DNA from 2 places in the Mesorhizobium sp. Ca11 genome. Region 2 is predicted to be linked to the other one. Evidence: predicted binding sites of a transcription regulator. Region 2 holds the regulator's gene; the other holds the start of a gene.
What was found. The regulator HrcA, encoded in region 2, represses chaperone genes, less so after heat shock. The targets are predictions, from matches to a motif close to GTTAGCACTCNCNNNNNGNGAGTGCTAAC.
Positions count from the first base shown of each region.

Region 1 (9,391 bases), on a different contig from region 2:
CAGGCGGCGAATTCAACGTTGTCTCCAGTGTCAACTCAATTAGCGAAGAGCACCAAAGCAAGATTTCCTCATCTTTGCACGCTGCTTTCAATGGTCTGGTGACCGCAGCTGATTTCAAGGCGACATTCGAACGAGCTCTTCAGGAGACTTCAGGGCGAACGTCAGTTTCGGTGTTCATGTACCAAGCAGGTGGAGTGGGAAAGGATCTAAAGTTCACGGGCAGTGATGCAACGAAGGTGCTGGACAAGTTAGATCAACTTCCTGCTATTGCACGCAGCAACCCGATTGGATTCGAAGCTGAAATCGCTAATTACAACACGATTCCAATTATTTTCCCCACGGAAGAGGAAACTGAGGACCTCAAGCGCGTACTGGATGACTGCTATAGCCAGAAGAAGCGACTTCTCCGATTTATCGCAGATGTAGATCTCGCAATGAGCGAGGACGGTAAATTGATATTCGACAATCTTCCTTCCACAGCTGAATTGGCGCAAATGCGAGAAAATTATCGCGCTTCATTGAACAAGCTGATGGCGCACGCCATAAAAGTCGCCAAGGGGGAAATGCAGCCACCAGCTGTGTATGTAGCAAATCCTCCTGACGTTCCTCCGGTGTTTACCCGCGCCCAATTCACTCCTACCGTTCCTCGAGGCTATTCACAGGTGCCTGATTTGACTGGGTTAGATTTTCTCGGAGCTAATGCCGTCTGCGAGAAGTCTGGCCTTACACTAGCGCTCGCGAACTCTGTCGCGAGTTACAAGCTATTTAAAGACGGAAGCGTTACCCCGTTTTCGAGCGGCTGGTTCAACTATGGCGTTGTGCAGGCCCAATCCCCTTTGCCTGGCGCCAATGTGTTGCAGGGCTCAACTGTCAAAGTGACGATGACAACCGACTAATGGGAGGGAAGATTGGTCAATACGCTACCTGAAATCACTATTTACGGTGACCCCAAAACGAATCCAACGACCGCGGCTGACTGGTGGGCCAAGGGTTTCACGGATGGCTATAACGCACCTAACGAGACGCACGAATTGCCGGCGCTCGTGCTAAACAACGAGACGGCCGCGAGCTATTACATCGGCGTGCTCGATGGAATGAGAGCTGCCAAGGCCGCCAGTGATGCGGTGGATGCAGCGATGAAGAACCAGCCTGGTATTCGCCCCGACATTGGAGGGATTTCATTGGAGGAGGCTCAACGCGAATACAACGAGGCTTTTGAGCACCTCTTTCATGAACACATGCCTCATATAGAAATAGATGAATACCGGGAAAGGAAGCCCGTTTTACCAAAAATGGGTATTGAGATTGTCCCCTAATTGATGAGCGGCGGGCGGGACCTACCACCGCTTGCGAATTCAGCCCCAGTCGTGACAAGCTCCCGTCCGGGTAAATCGCTCATTACAGCAACGCCGCTTGCGCTTCTCGTGGCTGAGGGGCTTGGCGTCTCTATCGTCGACAAGTTCTCAGCGAACGCTGGCGCGGAACGCTTGCCATCAAGCCGTTCGTTCCCTACGTGCCCTGCCATGTCTATTTAACACGCAGCCGGACGCATATGTGGTCCCTCCTCCAAGAGCAGTTCGAACGGGAGTTCCGCGTCTATCTGGAGGAGCACTTTTCCTAAAACGCCATCAGCGGCTGCAATCAGCACCAAGGAGGCAAGGGGTTGGGCCTCAGCAAGGCACACGAGCCAGAAAGTCGATGCCTCCCAAATTATTCAAAAACCGAATCTAGTGTCCCACCTTGTCCATGAGCACGCGCAATTCGGGCTGAGGCGCGACCCAGAAAGTTCGAAAAACTTCCAGGAACCCAGGCGAATCTTAGTCACTAGCGATTTTAGCGCGATCTTTCGACTGCTTTGGGGCCGTGAGCAGATCGGCAGGTTTCTGGCGTTCAATTGGTAAATCAGCCATTCAGCTCACGACGCCTTGCTGTCATTGGAATCGGACACGATAAACGGCTCGATCCAGCCCTTTGCCGCATGTGGGCAGACCCCATCATTCAGACAGGTTCTGCCGGCGAAGCGGAAAATTCGCGACACCGGCAAAGTGTTCCTCCGTCTGACCCGAAGTGCCGGAGCCCCAGCATTCCTGCCGTCATGCGGCAAGAGCCATGGCATCGGCGCCTGCGGCCTGGTGCAACGGACAGTCCGGCTTGGTCACTGCCCGCCAAATGGCCGCAATCACGTCCGCCGGCTCGGTGATCTTCGTGTTCGCCGCCGCCGCATGAGCGGCAAAGACCTGCTTGGCAATGGGGCCATAGGCTTCGGGAATGCCCCCCGCTTTTGCCATCTTGCCGCGTGCGTTGGCCCCGAAACGGGTCCCTGGAGCTTGGCCGGGCAGGACCAGCCGCGTGCGGATGCCGAAGGGTTCGAGCTCCAGCGCGAGGCATTCGGTAAAGGCATTCACCGCAGCCTTGCTGGCCGTGTAGATCGGTAGCAGCGGCAGCGCCTTCAGCGTTGTGCTGGAGGAAACATTGACGATCGTCCCCGCTCCGCGTTGCCGGAACTGCGGCAGCACGGCGCGGACCATCTCGATCGTGCCGAAAGTGTTGGTCTCAAAAATTTCGCGGATTATCTCTTCCGGCGTGCCCTCCAGCGGTCCCATCCAGCCGATGCCGGCATTGTTTACGAGCGCATCGATCGGACCTGCTGCCTCGACCGCGCGGCCGATCGCATCGCGCTCGGTCAGGTCGAGTTGCAGGATGCGCAGTCGATCGGAGGCGGGCAAGACATCCTCGCGCGGGCTGCGCATCGTGGCGACGACCGACCAGCCCTTGTCGATGAAGTGGCGCGCGGTCTCCAGCCCGAAGCCAGAGGAGCATCCGGTGATCATCACGGTATTCATGGGGTGTCTCCGTTGTTGGATGCTTGGATATCGACCTTGCGGAGCGAACTTTCTATAATCGCATGTCCGTGATTGTTTATCGAAAGTCCGAAATGTCAGATCCGCTTTCCGAAGTGATCGCCCTTTTGCGTCCGCGCGCGCCCTTTTCGAAGCTGGTGGACGCTTCCGGCCCCTGGCGCGTACGGCGGACCGAGGTTGGACAGGTCTACTATTGTCTGCTCCTTGCTGGTCAGGCGCGTCTCGAGGTGGACGGCAAGCCGCCGATGAACCTTTGCCAAGGCGATTTCGTGCTGGTGCCGGCGGTGCAGAGCTTTTCCATGTCGAGCGCCGATCCCGAACCGCCGCCTGGGCTGGAAAGCCGCCCTTTGATCCGTCCGGACGGAACAGTGCGGATCGGGCCAGAGAATGCCGCTGTCGAGGTGCAGCAGCTCACCGGGTATTGCAGCTTCGGCGCCCCGGATGCGGAGCTGCTGGTGTCGCTGCTTCCCGATATGGCCATGGTGCGGGGGGAGCAGCGTCTTGGCGACCTGGCGCGACTGGTGCGGGACGAGGCGAGAGCGGATCGCCCGGCACGCGACGTGGTTCTGGAACATCTGCTGCAGGTGCTACTGATCGAAGCTCTGCGTTCTGCGACCGAGACGAGTGCCACGCCAGGCCTGCTGCGCGGACTGGCGGACGATCGGTTGACCGGCCCGCTGCGCGCCATCCACGCGGCGCCAGATCGCGCATGGAGCGTCGCCGAGCTGGCAGGTGAGGCGGGGCTGTCCCGCTCGGCCTTCTTCACGCGATTCAACCGAGTGGTGGGCATGGCGCCGATGGAATACCTGCAAAGCTGGAGGATGACGCTGGCCAAGCACATGCTTAGAGCGCGGCAGCATAGCATCGCGCAGATTGCGGCGAAGACCGGATATGGCTCGACGAGTGCCTTCAGCTCAGCCTTCTCGCGGTGCATGGGGGCGCCGCCAGCGCAATACGCCCGCGGTGCTTGAAGCGGCGAAATCAGGTGTTATAGCTGTGCCAGTGGGGGCCGACTGCTGACTGTCCGGTCCTGGAGCGGACCCTGCAGATAGCTGCCGTTCGGTAACCGACCTTAGTTCCTGCCACCACTAAACAGGCCGCGCAGCCACTTGCCAAATCGGACCCCACCATTTGCGATTGTGCGCGCGAGCGGCATAGTAGGCCTCGCCTCGGTGCTGTTCCGCGTTGCGGCCTAGTCAGCGGCCGGCCTCTTCCCGCCGCTTGGCGTCTTGATCGCTCAGCCGGCTACCATCTCGTACGCTTGGCCGGCATTGATGCCGGCCATGATCTTTTGATCGGACTCGGCGGGCTGGCCGGTGAAGACGTCGAAAACGGTCCAGCTGTCCGGATGGTCCAAACGAAGCCCGTGGCGGTTTGCCATATTCCGCGTCGTTTCGTTTTCGCCCGCCGCCGATCGGTTCAGGTTTGCAGAATGAAAAATACCGCCGCCAGGACAAGTACTGTCCACAGCACCACGGCGAGGTTCAAAGCCAGGCCCCTGCGCGACGAGAGACCTTCTCGCATACGGGCCGCCAGGTTCGTCATATTGCTGGATGTGGCCGAAGCCGCCACGATGGCGACCGGCGACTTGGCCCCAAGCCTGCCGAACGCTGGGGGTAGCGTCGGTTCACGCACGGCCGTCTCCTGGCGCCAAGGTCTCAGTATCCCATTCCGCCCATGCCGCCGCCGCTAGGTGAAGGTGCGGCATCCTTGGCCGGAATGTCGGTGATCATGGCTTCGGCGGTGATCAAAAGCGCTGCGATCGAGCCGGCATCCTGCAGTGCCGTGCGCACCACCTTTGCCGGATCGACGATGCCTGCCTTGATCATGTCGACATATACCTCGTTCTGGGCGTCAAAGCCCTGATTGTGGTCCTTGCTGTCGGCAAGCTTGCCGACGATGATCGACCCTTCGACGCCGGAATTCTCAGCGATCTGGCGCATCGGCGCTTCGAGCGCCCGGAGCACGATCGAGATGCCTGCGGTGACATCGACATTGGCGCTGGTCAGGCCCCTGAGCGCCGACCTGGCGCGCAGCAGCGCCACACCACCGCCGGGCACGATGCCTTCCTCGACAGCCGCGCGCGTGGCGTTCAGCGCATCGTCGATACGGTCCTTCTTTTCCTTGACTTCCGACTCCGTAGCACCGCCGACGCGGATCACCGCAACGCCGCCGGAGAGCTTGGCCAGCCGCTCCTGCAGCTTTTCCTTGTCGTAGTCGGACGTGGTTTCCTCGATCTGACCCCTGATCTGGGCGACGCGCGCCTGGATGGTGGCCTTGGCGCCGGCGCCGTCGATGATCGTGGTGGTGTCCTTGTCGATCAGCACGCGCTTGGCACGACCGAGCATGTCGATGGTGACGTTTTCGAGCTTGATGCCGAGATCCTCCGAGATCATCTGGCCGGCGGTGAGCACGGCGATGTCTTCCAGCATCGCCTTACGGCGATCGCCGAAGCCCGGCGCCTTGACGGCCGCGACCTTGAGGCCGCCGCGCAGCTTGTTGACGACCAGCGTGGCCAGCGCCTCGCCTTCGACGTCCTCGGAGATGATCAGCAGCGGCCTACCGCCCTGTACCACCGCTTCGAGGATCGGCAGCATCACCTGCAGGTTGCCGAGCTTCTTTTCGTGGATAAGCACATAGGGCTCTTCCAGTTCGACGCGCATCTTGTCGGCATTGGTGACGAAATACGGGCTGAGATAGCCGCGGTCGAACTGCATGCCCTCGACGACGTCGAGCTCGGTCTCGGCGGTCTTGGCTTCCTCGACAGTGATGACGCCGTCATTGCCGACCTTGTCCATGGCCTTGGCGATCATCTCACCGACGCTGGCATCGCCATTGGCGGCAATGGTGCCGACCTGCGCGATCTCGGCCGACGACTTGACCTTCTTGGCCCGCGCCTTGATTTCCTCAACCACGGCGGTGACCGCCTGGTCGATGCCGCGCTTGAGGTCCATCGGGTTCATGCCGGCAGCAACCAGCTTGGCGCCTTCGCGCAGAATCGAGGCGGCCAGCACGGTGGCGGTGGTCGTGCCGTCCCCGGCAAGGTCGTTGGTCTTCGAGGCCACTTCGCGCACCATCTGGGCGCCCATGTTTTCGAACTTGTCGGTAAGCTCGATTTCCTTGGCCACCGTCACACCGTCCTTGGTGATGCGCGGCGCGCCATAAGCCTTGTCGATGATGACGTTGCGGCCCTTGGGGCCGAGCGTCACCTTGACGGCGTTGTTCAGGAGCTCCACGCCGCGCAGCATGCGGTCGCGCGCGTCGGTGGAGAATTTGATTTCCTTGGCAGACATGATCTTGATCCCGTTCGAAAATTGGAGTGCGCCGTTTGCCGTGAAGACTGCCCGGTCAGGCGGCGTTCTTGACGGCCACTGTCTTGTCGACAATGCCGGTCTCGCTCTTGTCGATGATGCCCATGATGTCGGCTTCCTTCATGATTAGAAGGTCCTCGCCATCGATCTTGACCTCGGTGCCGGACCATTTGCCGAACAGGATGAAGTCGCCGGCTTTCACATCGGGCACGATCAAGGCGCCGCTTTCGTCGCGTGCTCCCGGGCCGACGGCGATGACTTCGCCTTCCTGCGGTTTCTCCCTGACATTGTCGGGAATGATGATGCCGCCCTTGGATTTGGTATCGCCTTCGGCGCGGCGAACGACGACGCGGTCGTGGAGTGGCCGGAATTTCATGGGGAACTTCTTTCTGTGGCCGGCATTGGGCGGCCGCTGCCTCTGTATAGGCGGGTTGGCACTCGATAGATAGGAGTGCCAGAATTATTTCTCGCCGATGGCCAAGAATTCGAATGAAATAAATTCGAGCCGCGCAGAAATTCATCCGCGCTTGTGGGAAATTTTCTGCCGGCTTGAATTTTGCGGGCGTGCGTCTGTTATTTCAAGGGACAAATAAAAAGCGTCTCGACCTTGTTTAGAACTCAAATGAGGCGCATAGGTAAAACTCGTTGATTTGGTCGAGTTGGCTTTGTGTCAGAGCCCCGCCATTCACCACCGAATTCTCGAAAACGAGTGCAGCGCCGGTCCGGCGCACATTTCGTTCCGTTCGAACCCCTGGAATGACATCGACGCTGACCACGGATGTACTGGCAGCGTCGGGCATCATTCCGGTGGTTCGAGTGGGAATGATAGGGAAACGCGCAGGCGCGGGTTTCCGCTGAAAGCCGCAACAAATGACCAGCCGCACCACACCAACTATCGTTCGCTTCAAGTCGGCGTTTTCGCTGCCCGGCTTTGATGCACCGCAACCACCCGGGGACTACCGCGTCGATCACGACGAGGAAGCCCTCGAAGGAGCTTCCCTGATCGCGTGGCGCCGCGTCGCCACCTTCATTCACCTGCCGGCCATCTCCGCAAGCGGTGCTACGCGGCAGATGGTGCCGATCGAACCGGCATCGCTCAAAGCCGCACTGGAGCAGGACCAGAGACAATGATGAGAACCACGATGATGCAACGCAACGCACACCCGGTCCGCCGCGAAGCCGCAACGCATCTATTTGCCCTCGGACAATTAACGCGAGGCCATTGTAAGCGGGCTAAAGACACGGGTTTCATTCTGGTTTGCTGGTGAGCCTTTCAACTGTCGCAATGATCGCCTTGGCAAGCGCCTCCTCCTCCGTGGAAGCGGCCGGCGAGGCAGTGGATCAAACTGGGGCTGATTGGCTGTGTGAAGCATCTGCACGGGCGAGGATGACTTGCGCCACGCGTCGTTGCAGGATTTTCGAGAAGACCCCGCCTAAAGTCGATCCGTTCGATACGGCTCTGTTGGGACGAAAACCCAACATTGCCGCTGCTTCTCTAGTTCGACCTGCATCTCGTCCCCAAAATGCCCGCTGCCAGGGGGACAGACAACGGGCTTTTTCATGAGGGGACTTATTGGAGAGTCGGCTACATCCCTGAGGAATCGACCGCCTACCGTAACAATCTAGCGAGGGAAATGTTCCATATCGGGACGAATGGCCCGCCACTGCCGCTGACCGGCAAGATGACGACGATCAGGGAACCCCCGCGTCGAATTCAATCGCAAACCCAGCGTCGATCGCGCTTCGTGCAATGTAGTCGCCCAGTTCCCAATCCGTCATTTCGCAAAGCGGGAACATTTCTCTAAGGCCCCGGATGACCTCGGATATCGAAACGCTCGAATTGTCGACCTTATCGATCAGGTAACAGATAATCGCTTGGCGAACGTCCGATGCAGTGAGCGTCTGCGCAAGCGCGGGCATCGCTGTCCTACGAGTGGAGCCGCGTTTCCGCGCTGGCGGCCGTTGTCACGTCGAAGGCGACGGGCACACCATGAACGATGCAGGCGGCCGCCAACATCTCCTCCAGTTCGTGGTCGGTGGCTCTGCAGGCCGGCATCAGTATTCGGATTGCGCGGATTGCCTGTGCGATGGAAAGGAAGCAAGCCCGGCCTCTGGAAAGGACATAAGCTTCGGTCGCCTTTTCAACCGTAACGCTTTGAAAAGTGTTGGTCATTGCGAGTTCCTCCCTGAACCCAAACCAGCACGATTTACGGCCAATATTCGGCCGTCTACAAGCTTATGTCCGATTCCGGACAATTCAGCCGGGGGCAATGCCGAAGTGGCGTTGCTCCTCCTCCCCATAGGCGCCTCTCGTGAGCTTTATCATTCCGGCGCGGTCGACGATTGTGATCTCGCCCCGCCTGGCATGGACCAGTCCCCTATATTCGAGCATTTGGAGGGCCGCAGTAACGCCGGTGCGCCGAGAGCCGAGCATAGTCGCGAGAAATTCGTGCGTCAGGTTGATCTTGCTTCCCCCCACGCGGTCGTGGACCATGAGCAACCATCGGCCCAGTCGTTCTTCGATCTTAGAGTGACCGTTGACCAGTGCCGTTCGGGATGACTGAACTAGGAATGCGTGGGCGTAGCGAAGCAGCGACTCGCGAAGGGTCCGGCTTTCTGCAATCGCAGCGCGAAGATTTTCAACAGGCAGGCACCAGCCATTGCTGGCGACTTGAATATAGGTTGCGTTGGGAGAACTGTCCTGACCGAGAATTATCGTAACCCCTGTCATGCCGTCGCGACCGATGATGCCGACTTCGCTCTGTCGTCCTCCGGTCATGGTGGCAACCACCGATGCGATACCCGTCTCTGGAAAATAGATATGCTCGATCGATTGATAGGGTTCTTCCAGCCGGGCGTTGATAGCGAGTTCGACACGATGCATGGACGGCTGCAAAACCGCAAAATCCTCTGCAGCAATAGTTTTCAAAATGTAGTTGCGAAGATTGAGTTGAGGCATGGCTCTCTCCCTAACGGGCAAGAGCACGTACCTCTCACTGTCGGCTGCATCCGAACATCTGGCGGCCGATATCCAGGAGCATAAGCCTCGGGCGGCCGACTAGCAATATGACGGCGTGCGCGCATTGCCAAGTCAGCATTAGTGGCGGCGTGTCATAGCGACCGGCCAGAACGTAACCAAAGCCAGCTTCCCCTTCGATCGGAACACGCTGGCCGATCAGGTCAGCCACGTCGCGATAGACCGTGCGTTTCGACATCTCA
Region 1 is NZ_JAIUHU010000011.1:18,892-28,282, forward strand. It holds gene LB538_RS19580 (PASTA domain-containing protein) at 1-896, shown strand, start outside; gene LB538_RS19585 (hypothetical protein) at 909-1,316, shown strand; gene LB538_RS19590 (SDR family oxidoreductase) at 2,094-2,843, opposite strand; gene LB538_RS19595 (AraC family transcriptional regulator) at 2,867-3,832, shown strand; gene LB538_RS19600 (hypothetical protein) at 4,099-4,242, opposite strand; gene LB538_RS19605 (hypothetical protein) at 4,281-4,496, opposite strand; gene groL (chaperonin GroEL) at 4,520-6,154, opposite strand; gene LB538_RS19615 (co-chaperone GroES) at 6,210-6,548, opposite strand; gene LB538_RS19620 (hypothetical protein) at 7,043-7,303, shown strand; gene LB538_RS19625 (hypothetical protein) at 7,865-8,092, opposite strand; gene LB538_RS19630 (hypothetical protein) at 8,100-8,345, opposite strand; gene LB538_RS19635 (Crp/Fnr family transcriptional regulator) at 8,430-9,131, opposite strand; partial or broken gene LB538_RS19640 (helix-turn-helix transcriptional regulator) at 9,235-9,391, opposite strand, start outside.
Region 1: a site for HrcA is predicted at 6,603-6,631, ahead of LB538_RS19615 (co-chaperone GroES). Genes of this name have one in related genera too.

Region 2 (9,391 bases):
GCGAAGATGGCGCGCGCGTTGAGCTCGGTGCCGGAGGCGGGCGCGCCGACCGACAGGCTCTTGCCCTTGAGGTCGGCGAGCGTCTTGATGCCGGAGTCCTGGCTGGCGACGATCTGGATGTAATTGGGATAGATGGCGGCAATGCCGCGCAGCTTGTCGAGCTTGCCCGGGAAGCCGGCCTCCGTATTGCCCTCGGCGGCCATCTTGACGGAATCGCCGAGCGCAAAGGCGATCTCGCCCTTGCCCTGCTGCAGCAGGTTGAGGTTCTCGACCGAAGCCTTGGTCGCCTGAACCTGGGTGCGCGAGCCCTCGATGCCCTTGCCGTAAATCTCCGACAGGGCGACGCCGAGCGGATAGTAGACGCCGGACGTGCCGCCGGTGAGCACATTGATGAATTCCTGCGCCCCGGCCGACACGGCGCCAAGGCCGAGCGACAAGGCCAGCGCGCCGGCGGCAATAGATTTGGTCCTGAAATTGAACATCGCGATTTCCTCCCTGAAAATGTCGGCCCGCAATCCGCCCCCTCCCGGCGAGCCCGCGACGAGTTTAGATGGCGGAAAGCAAATGCCAACCCGCAATTGCGTGCGTTAGACCAATGGTTGAGTAGCGGCGAACGACGGCTTGCGCTCGATGGCTTTGGGGGCGAAAGATTTTTCCGGCGCCTGTCGAAATCGGTCGATGCCGCACGACATAAGTCGGCACGCGACGATGCGGCCTTCAAGAAAACGGGAGAACTTCCATGCGTTACATGCTTTTGATCTACAATGACGAGGCCGCGATGGCGAACGTGTCGAAGGAGCAGACCCAGCAGGTGCTCGCGGCCTATGGCGCCTATACCGAGGCGCTGAAGAAATCCGGCGCGTACATCGCCGGCGAGCGGCTGCGCCCGACGCAGGCGGCCACCGCGGTCCGGATGGCGAACGGCAAGACCAACGTGCTCGACGGCCCCTATGCCGACACCAAGGAGCAACTGGCCGGCTTCTATATGATCGAGGCGGCCGACATCGACACGGCGATCGAATGGGCCGCGCGCTGCCCCGCGTCCAGCACCGGCACGGTCGAGCTGCGGCCGATCTGGGAAATGGCTGAATACGTAGCAGCCGCATAGCGATCCTACGATGCATGATCGCTCGCAGATCGCGCGGGCGGCCGCCGAAGCGGCCGCCCGGCGCAGCTACGGCAAGCTGGTCGCCTGGCTGGCGGCGCGCACGCGCGATGTCGCCGGCGCCGAGGACGCGCTGGCCGATGCCTTCGCCGCCGCGCTCGAACGCTGGCCGCGAACCGGCGTGCCGGCGCAGCCCGAAGCCTGGCTGCTCGCCGTGGCGCGGCGGCGCGACGTAGACGCCGTGCGGCGTCGTCTGACCCGCGAGGCGGCGCGCGATCATCTGCAGCTGATCGCCGAGGAAATGGAGGAGCGCGTGCGCGGCGAAGACCTGCCCGACGATCGACTGCGGCTGATGTTCGCCTGCGCCCATCCGGCGATCGAGGCCAGCGTGCGCGCGCCGCTGATCCTGCAGACGATCCTCGGTTTCGACGCCGCGACGATCGCCTCGGCCTTCCTGGTTTCGCCGGCGACTATGGGCCAGCGGCTGGTGCGGGCCAAAGCCCGCATCCGCGAGACAGGGATTCCGCTTCGCGTGCCGGAGCAGGCGGAACTGGGCGAGCGGCTGGGCGCGGTGCTCGAAGCGATCTACGCCACCTTCGCCGAAGGCTGGTCGGATCCGACCGGCACCGACAGCCGGCGGCGCAATCTCGCCGCCGAAGGGATCTGGCTCGGCCGGCTGGTCGCCTCGCTGATGCCGGACGAGCCGGAGGCGCTCGGCTTGCTGGCGCTGATGCTTTTCGCCGAGGCGCGCCGCTCGGCGAGACGCGACCCGCAGGGCGACTTCGTGCCTTTGGTCGAGCAGGACATCGCGCTCTGGGACGACAGCCTGATCGACGAGGCGGAAGCCTTGCTGGTGCGCGCCGCGCAAAGGGGGATCATCGGCCGCTACCAGCTGGAGGCCGCCGTGCAGTCCGCCCATACGGCACGCCGGCGCGGCAGCGGCACCGACTGGGCGGCGATCCGCCAGCTGTATGATGCGCTGCAGGCCGTGGCCGGCTCGCCCGTGGTGGCGATCAACCGCGCGGTGGCGATCGCCGAAACCGAGGGCGCTACGGCCGGCCTAGCGGCGCTTTACGTGCTGGGCGACGACAAGCGGCTGGAGGACTACCAGCCCTATTGGGCGGCCCGCGCCGGGCTGTTGGCGAGACTCGGCAATATCAAGCAGGCGGCAGAATCCTACGACCGGGCGATCGGCCTCGAGCGCGACGCCGCGCTGCGGCGTTTCCTGCAGGGCGAGAAGGCGAAGCTTATCGGGAATTAACGCAACCGCTGGAATCGACGGGGATTTTGAAAGGTCGCCGTTTGCTGGCGGGCGGACTTCACCACCCTTTCTGCGGATCGGCACGAACGCTGCGGATTGGCGGAAGCCTCCCAATCTCGTCATTCCAGGGCGGAGCAGCCGCGAAGCGGCGTCGCGGAGACCCTGGAATCCATTCCGTGACCTTGATCGAAGAGCGCAGCGGAGCAGAATTCTGCACCGGAGCTACGCCTTGAGGTCACGGAATGGATCCTCGGGTCTGCGCGCGTCGCTTCGCTCCTTGCTCCGCCCGTGGATGACGACCGTGGGGGCGTTAAAGCACCTAAGCCCCCAGCCCGTCGAACAGGATGGTCGAGAGATAGCGCTCGGCGAAGGAGGGGATGACGACGACGAGGGTCTTGCCCTTGTTCTCCGGCCGAGAGCCGACGACGATTGCCGCCTGGAGTGCCGCGCCCGACGAGATGCCGACCGGAACGCCTTCGAGCCGGGCGACGAGACGCGCATTGGCGACCGAATCCTCGTTCGAGACCCTGACGACCTCGTCATAGATCGAGGTGTCGAGGATTTTGGGCGCAAAGCCTGCGCCGATGCCCTGGATCTTGTGTGGGCCGGGCTGGCCTCCCGACAGAACCGGCGAGGCTTCCGGCTCGACCGCCACGACGTGCAGCGAAGGCTTGCGCTTCTTCAGCACCTGGCCGACGCCGGTGATAGTGCCGCCTGTGCCGATGCCGGCGACGAAGATGTCGACTTCGCCATTGGTGTCGTTCCAGATTTCCTCGGCCGTGGTGCGGCGGTGGATTTCGGGGTTGGCCGGATTTTCGAACTGCTGCGGGATGATGGCGTTGGGCAGCGTCGCGGCGAGCTCGTCGGCCTTGGCGATGGCGCCCTTCATGCCTTTCGGGCCCTCGGTCAGCACCAGCTCGGCTCCGAGCAGCGCCAGCATCTTGCGGCGCTCGACCGACATCGTCTCCGGCATGGTGAGGATCAGCTTGTAGCCCTTGGCGGCGGCGGCGAAGGCGAGCGCGATGCCGGTGTTGCCGGAAGTCGGCTCGATCAGCGTGGTCTTGCCGGGCGAAATCTTGCCGGCCTCCTCCAGCGCCTCGATCATGGCGACGCCGATGCGGTCCTTGACGGAGGCGATCGGGTTGAAGAATTCGAGCTTGGCCAGAAGGTTGGCGACGATGCCCTTTTCCTTCGCGAACTTGTCCAGCCTGACCAGCGGCGTGTCGCCAATCGTCTCCGTGATCGAGTTGAAGACGCGGCCGCGGCCGGGCACGCGCGCGGAGGTGACGGGCTTGTTCATTGGTTTCGCTCCCAAGGCAATGGCACAGGCAGACAGAATAAGGCTTTCAGCCGCGCAAGATAGGCTGAGGCTGGAAAATATCCGAGTGGGGCGGTTGCTCAAAAGCGCCCGCGGCCGGAAATGCATTTTCCGCCAAGCCGGGTTTCAGGAATAGTTTGGCCGAATCCGGGATCGGTTGAGATTGGAACCTATTGACGCGCCGCTATGGCGGCAGCCGCGCCCATCATGAAGCCGGCGGCGGTGCGGTTCAGCACCTTCAGCGCGCGCGGCGATTTCAGGAACCAGCGCGCCTTGGCTGCGAGCGCCAGATAAGGCACCAGCACCACGAACAGAACCGCCACGGTGAGCATCGCAAGAATCGCGTAGTCGGCGAGCGTGATCGTCTTCAGGTCGACGATGGTCGGCGTGATGGCGAGATAGAAGATCATCGTCTTGGGATTGCCGAGCGTCACCGTCAGCCCGGCGATGAAGCTCGACACCAGCCCGCCTTTGGCCTTCCGCGCCTCGACGGTCTCGGGCGTGATGCCGCTGGTCCAGAAGCGCCAGGCGAGGAAGGCGAGATAGGCGACGCCGGCCCATTTGATGGCGAGGAAGACCATGCCGAAGGTCTGCGCGACGAAGGCAAGCCCGAGCACCACGGCGGTGAGATAGGTGAGGTCGCCGAGCATCAGGCCGAACGACATGGCAAGCGAGGACCGGAAGCCGGAGCCGAGCGCGCGGGCGACAAGCGCCGTGACGCCGGGGCCCGGAATGGCGGCGGCGACGCCGAGCGCGGCGCTGTAGGCAAGGAATCCGGTGAGTGTCATTGGTTCTAGCCTGGCGTATGTGGGGCTGGGTTTTTATCACGATGCCGGATCGACGGTAATTCCCTCGCACTGGAATTCGTTACGCCAGCGCGACTGGCACGGGCATTTGGCCGGTCGCCCGGCGGGCGCCTTGGAGATTGGCTGGAGCGTCCCAACCTCGTCATCCACGGGCGGAGCAAGGAGCGAAGCGACGCGCGCAGACCCGAGGATCCATTCCGTGACCTCCGAGCGCCACAACGGTGCAGAATTCTGCGCCGCTGCACTCTTTGATCAGGGTCACGGAATGGATTCCAGGGTCTCCGCGACGCCGCTTCGCGGCTGCTCCGCCCTGGAATGACGAGGTTGGGGGAGCTACCCACCATACGTAATACGCCAGATCGTCCCGTTGCCGTCCTCGGTCAGGATCAGCGCGCCGTCCCTGGCCACGGCGACGCCGACCGGCCGGCCCCAGACCGCGTCGTCGGATATGACGAAGCCGGTGGCGAAGTCCTCGTATTCGCCGGTCGGCTTGCCGTCCTTGAACCTCAGCCGCACCACCTTGTAGCCGGTGCGGACATTGCGGTTCCACGAGCCGTGCAGCGTGACGAAGGCGTCGCCCTTAAAATCGGCCGGGAAGTTGGCGCCATCATAAAAGGCGATGTTGAGTGGCGCCGAATGCGCCTGCATCAGCACGTCCGGAACCGTGACCTTGCCGGCGAGATCGGGGCGGGCGCCCTTGTGGCGCGGGTCCTCATTGTCGCCGATATAATACCAGGGCCAGCCATAGAAAGCGCCGTCCTTCACGGCGGTGGCATATTCGAAGGGGGTGTTGTCGCCAAGTTCGTCGCGCTCGTTGACGACGCACCAGAGCGCGCCCGTCGCCGGCTGCATGGTCATGCCGGAACAGTTGCGCAGGCCGGTGGCGACGGTTCTGCGGTTGTTGCCGTCGGGGTCGAAGGCCAGCACGTCGGCGCGGCCCTGTTCCGGACCCCAGGCCTCGCCCAGCGGCTGCGATTTCGTCCACGCCTCGACACCGCCCTTCGGCTTCGCGCCCATGTCCTCGGCGATGTTGGAGCCGGAGCCGACCGACAGATAGAGCGTCTTGCCGTCGGGCGAGAAGGCGATGTCGCGCGTCCAGTGGTGGCTGGCGGGGACTTTGGCGACGATGGTTTCCGGCTTGCCCGACGCTTCCAGGTCACCCTCGCGATAGGGGAAGCGGACGACGCTGTTGCTGTTGGCGACATAGACCCATTGCGGCTTGTCGCCCGGCGGGTAGAAGGCGATGCCGTAGGGCCGGGTCAGGCCCTTGGCGAAGATCGACTCCTGTGCAGGCTTGGCGCTGCCTTCCGCCAGGCGATAGACGCGCACCTGGTTCGCCCGGCTGTCGGCAACGAAGAGGTCGCCGTTCGGCGCCACCCGCACGACGCGGGGACTGTCGACGCCGGATGCGATCAGCTCGGCGGAAAAGCCGGGCGGAAGCTTTGGCTTGGCATCCTCAGGACGATCGGTGACGCCGCCGCCGTTGGAGGCGGATTCCGTCATGTCGGGTTTCGGCAAATCCTCAGGTTTCAGCAGCCGGCGCACGCCCGGACGGTCGGCTTTCCAGTCGCCGAAAGCTTTTTCGCCGCTGAGCAAGGGCTGATCGGCCTGCTGCGCAAAGGCAGCCGTGGCAAAAACCAGTGCGAGGCCCGCAAGGCCGGCGATCCGCATCATGCTGTCCTCCGTCTCTGCCACTATGTCCTGCCTTCGGATGCCTCAGTCGATAAGGCCCCGGAGATAGAACATATTGGGCTAACGATCGAAAAGAGAAGCTCGCGCACGTGACTTGCCGGCCTCAGGCCTCTTCGGCATCCAGATCGTCGTCGAGGCGCTTTTCCAACTCGACGAGATCAGCCGGCAGGGGCAGGCCCATGGCGCGCATCTCCCTCAATTTCTCGCGCAGCTGCTCCTGGATCTCGTGCTCGTCCTCGGGCTGGTTCACCATTTCCTCGAGCAGCAGGCTGATCTGGGCCTTGAGCGATTCCAGCGCCATGTTCTTCTCCTTTGCACCCTCAGCTGTGTCGAGGTTCAGGTCAGGCCGGCCTCACCTGAATATCGATACACCTAACGAAGCATGCGGGAAATCAGTTGTGCAGTGTAATCGACCATCGGCACGATGCGGGCGTAGTTCAGGCGGGTCGGCCCGATGACGCCAAGCGCGCCGACGACGCGGGCGTCCTTGTCGCGATAGGGGGCGACGACCAGCGACGAGCCGGACAGCGAAAACAGCTTGTTCTCCGAGCCGATGAAGATGCGCACGCCCGGCCCCTCTTCGGCGAGATCGAGCAGCTGCAGCAGTCCGTCCTGGGTTTCCAAATCCTCGAACAGATGGCGAAGCAATTCTATGTCCGCCTGGGCGGTGACGTTTTCCAGGAGGTTGGCGCGGCCGCGCACGATAAGGCGCGCCGGCAGGCCGCTTTCGGCGCCGGCCCAGACCGCGAGGCCTTTCTCGACCAGATCCTGCGACAGCGTGTCGAGGGCAGCCCTGGTCTCGTCCTTGATGCGGGCGATTTCCGCCCGCGCCTCGGCCAGTGTTCGCCCACGGATATGCGCATTGAGGAAATTGGACGCCTCGTGCAGCTGCGACACGGTGGTGCCGGCCGGCAGGTCGACAACGCGGTTCTCGACATCGCCGTTCTGCGACACCAGCACTGCCAGCGCCTTTGCGGGCTCGAGCTGGATGAATTCGATGTGCTTCAGCGCCACCTCGTGCTTGGAGGCGAGCACGAGGCCGGCGCCGCGCGACATGCCCGACAGCATCTGGCTGGCCTCGGTCAGCATATGCTCCAGCGTCGCGCCCGAGCCGGAGGCGCGCACCTGCGCCTCGATGGTGCGGCGCTCGTCGTCGGAAAGGTCGCCCAGCTCCATGAAGGCGTCGACGAAAAAGCGTAGGCCGGTCTGGGTCGGCAGCCGCCCGGCGGAAACATGCGGCGCGTAGATCAGCCCCAGATGCTCGAGGTCGCTCATCACATTGCGGATGGTGGCGGGCGACAGCGAGGAGGGCAGGATGCGCGACAGGCTGCGCGAGCCGACCGGCTCGCCGTCGCGCAGATAGGAATCGACAATCCGCCGGAAGATATCGCGCGAGCGCATGTCGAGTGACTGAAGTACCGGCGACTGCGACGTCGGATCGACTGGTTTGTTCATTCCGGCGAGAAACCTCCTTCCGAAAAGATATAGACTTAAGCTACGGCGGCGCAACCCGGTGCCGCGCTCGCGGTCACACGGTGCCGCGTTTGCGGTCACCGGTGGCGCGTTTGCGGTCGCGCAGCCCGTTTTCCGTTGCGACCTCGTTTTCCTTTGCGCCATGCTGCGCATACGTCTACAAGCCGGCCACGATTCCGGAAACGACAAGAAAGAAGGCCGAATGCGCCCCTCCAAACGCCAAGCCGACGAAATGCGCGCCATCTCCTTCGAACGCGGCGTCTCCAAGCATGCCGAAGGCTCGTGCCTGGTGAAGTTCGGCGACACGCATGTCCTGTGCACGGCGAGCCTGGAGGAAAAGGTGCCGGCCTGGATGCGCAATTCCGGCAAGGGCTGGGTGACGGCCGAATACGGCATGCTGCCGCGCTCGACCGGCGAGCGCATGCGGCGCGAAGCTTCCGCCGGCAAGCAGGGCGGCCGCACGCTGGAGATCCAGCGGCTGATCGGCCGCTCGCTACGCGCCGTGGTCGACCTGCAGGCGCTGGGCGAGCAGCAGATCACCGTCGACTGCGACGTCATCCAGGCCGATGGCGGCACCCGCACGGCCTCGATCACCGGCGGCTGGGTGGCGCTCTACGATTGCCTGCGCTGGATGGAAGCGCGCCAGATGGTGAGCGTCGCCAAGGTGCTGAAGGACCATGTCGCGGCGATTTCCTGCGGCATCCATGACGGCCAGCCGGTCATCGATCTTGATTACCTGGAGGATTCCTCGGCCGGCACCGACGCCAATTTCGTCATGACCGGCAAGGGCGGCATCGTCGAGATCCAGGGCACGGCCGAGGGCGAGCCTTTCTCCGAGGAGCAGTTCGCGGCGCTGATGGGCTTGGCGAAGAAGGGTATTTCGCGGCTGGTGAGCCTGCAGCAGATGGCGGTGGCTTAGGTTTTCGAATGCCGAGCCTAGGCCCCCCTCTCTGGCCTGCCGGCCATCTCCCCCTCAAGGGGGGAGATTGTATGTCACGCCGGCTTTCGCCAATCACCAATGCTGCAGAAGAGGTGCCGGCGCGGCCACAGCTAATCTCCCCCCTTGAGGGGGAGATGCCCGGCAGGGCAGAGAGGGGGGCCTCGTGATACCCTCCGCAATTCTCGAATCCGCCCTCTACGTCACAGACCTACACGCCGCCGAAGCCTTCTACCGCGACATCATCGGCCTCGAAGCCTTGGGCAAGGTCGAAGGGCGCCACGTCTTCTTCCGCTGCGGCGACGGCGTATTGCTTCTCTTTAATGCCGACGCTACGAAAATCCCGCCGGCGCCGGACGCTCGGCTGAAGGTGCCGCCGCATGGCACGGCCGGCGAAGGGCACCTCTGCTTTGCGGCAACCGCCGATGAAATCGCTGCATGGCGCAGGCATCTCGCCGCCAACAACATCGCCATCGAAAGCGATTTTGAATGGCCGCAGGGCGGGCACTCGATCTATATCCGCGACCCGTCCGGCAATTCGATCGAATTCGCCGAGCCAAGGATCTGGGGTTTCTGATGCACTCGCAACCTTTTCATTCCCTTGGGGAAAAAAAGATCGTCGTCGCCAGCCACAATGAAGGCAAGCTGCGCGAATTCGCCGACCTGATGGCGCCGTTCGGATTCGAGGCGAAATCGGCCAAGGAATACGGCCTGCCCGAACCCGACGAGACCGGCACCACCTTCGAGGAGAACGCCTATATCAAGGCATATGCCGCCGCCAAGGCGACCGGCCTGCCGG
Region 2 is NZ_JAIUHU010000016.1:20,306-29,696, forward strand. It holds gene LB538_RS23790 (TAXI family TRAP transporter solute-binding subunit) at 1-482, opposite strand, end outside; gene LB538_RS23795 (YciI family protein) at 740-1,108, shown strand; gene LB538_RS23800 (RNA polymerase sigma factor) at 1,119-2,366, shown strand; gene cysK (cysteine synthase A) at 2,686-3,666, opposite strand; gene LB538_RS23810 (LysE family translocator) at 3,855-4,472, opposite strand; gene LB538_RS23815 (PQQ-dependent sugar dehydrogenase) at 4,824-6,164, opposite strand; gene LB538_RS23820 (hypothetical protein) at 6,286-6,483, opposite strand; gene hrcA (heat-inducible transcriptional repressor HrcA) at 6,555-7,637, opposite strand; gene rph (ribonuclease PH) at 7,858-8,574, shown strand; gene LB538_RS23835 (VOC family protein) at 8,759-9,169, shown strand; gene rdgB (RdgB/HAM1 family non-canonical purine NTP pyrophosphatase) at 9,169-9,391, shown strand, end outside.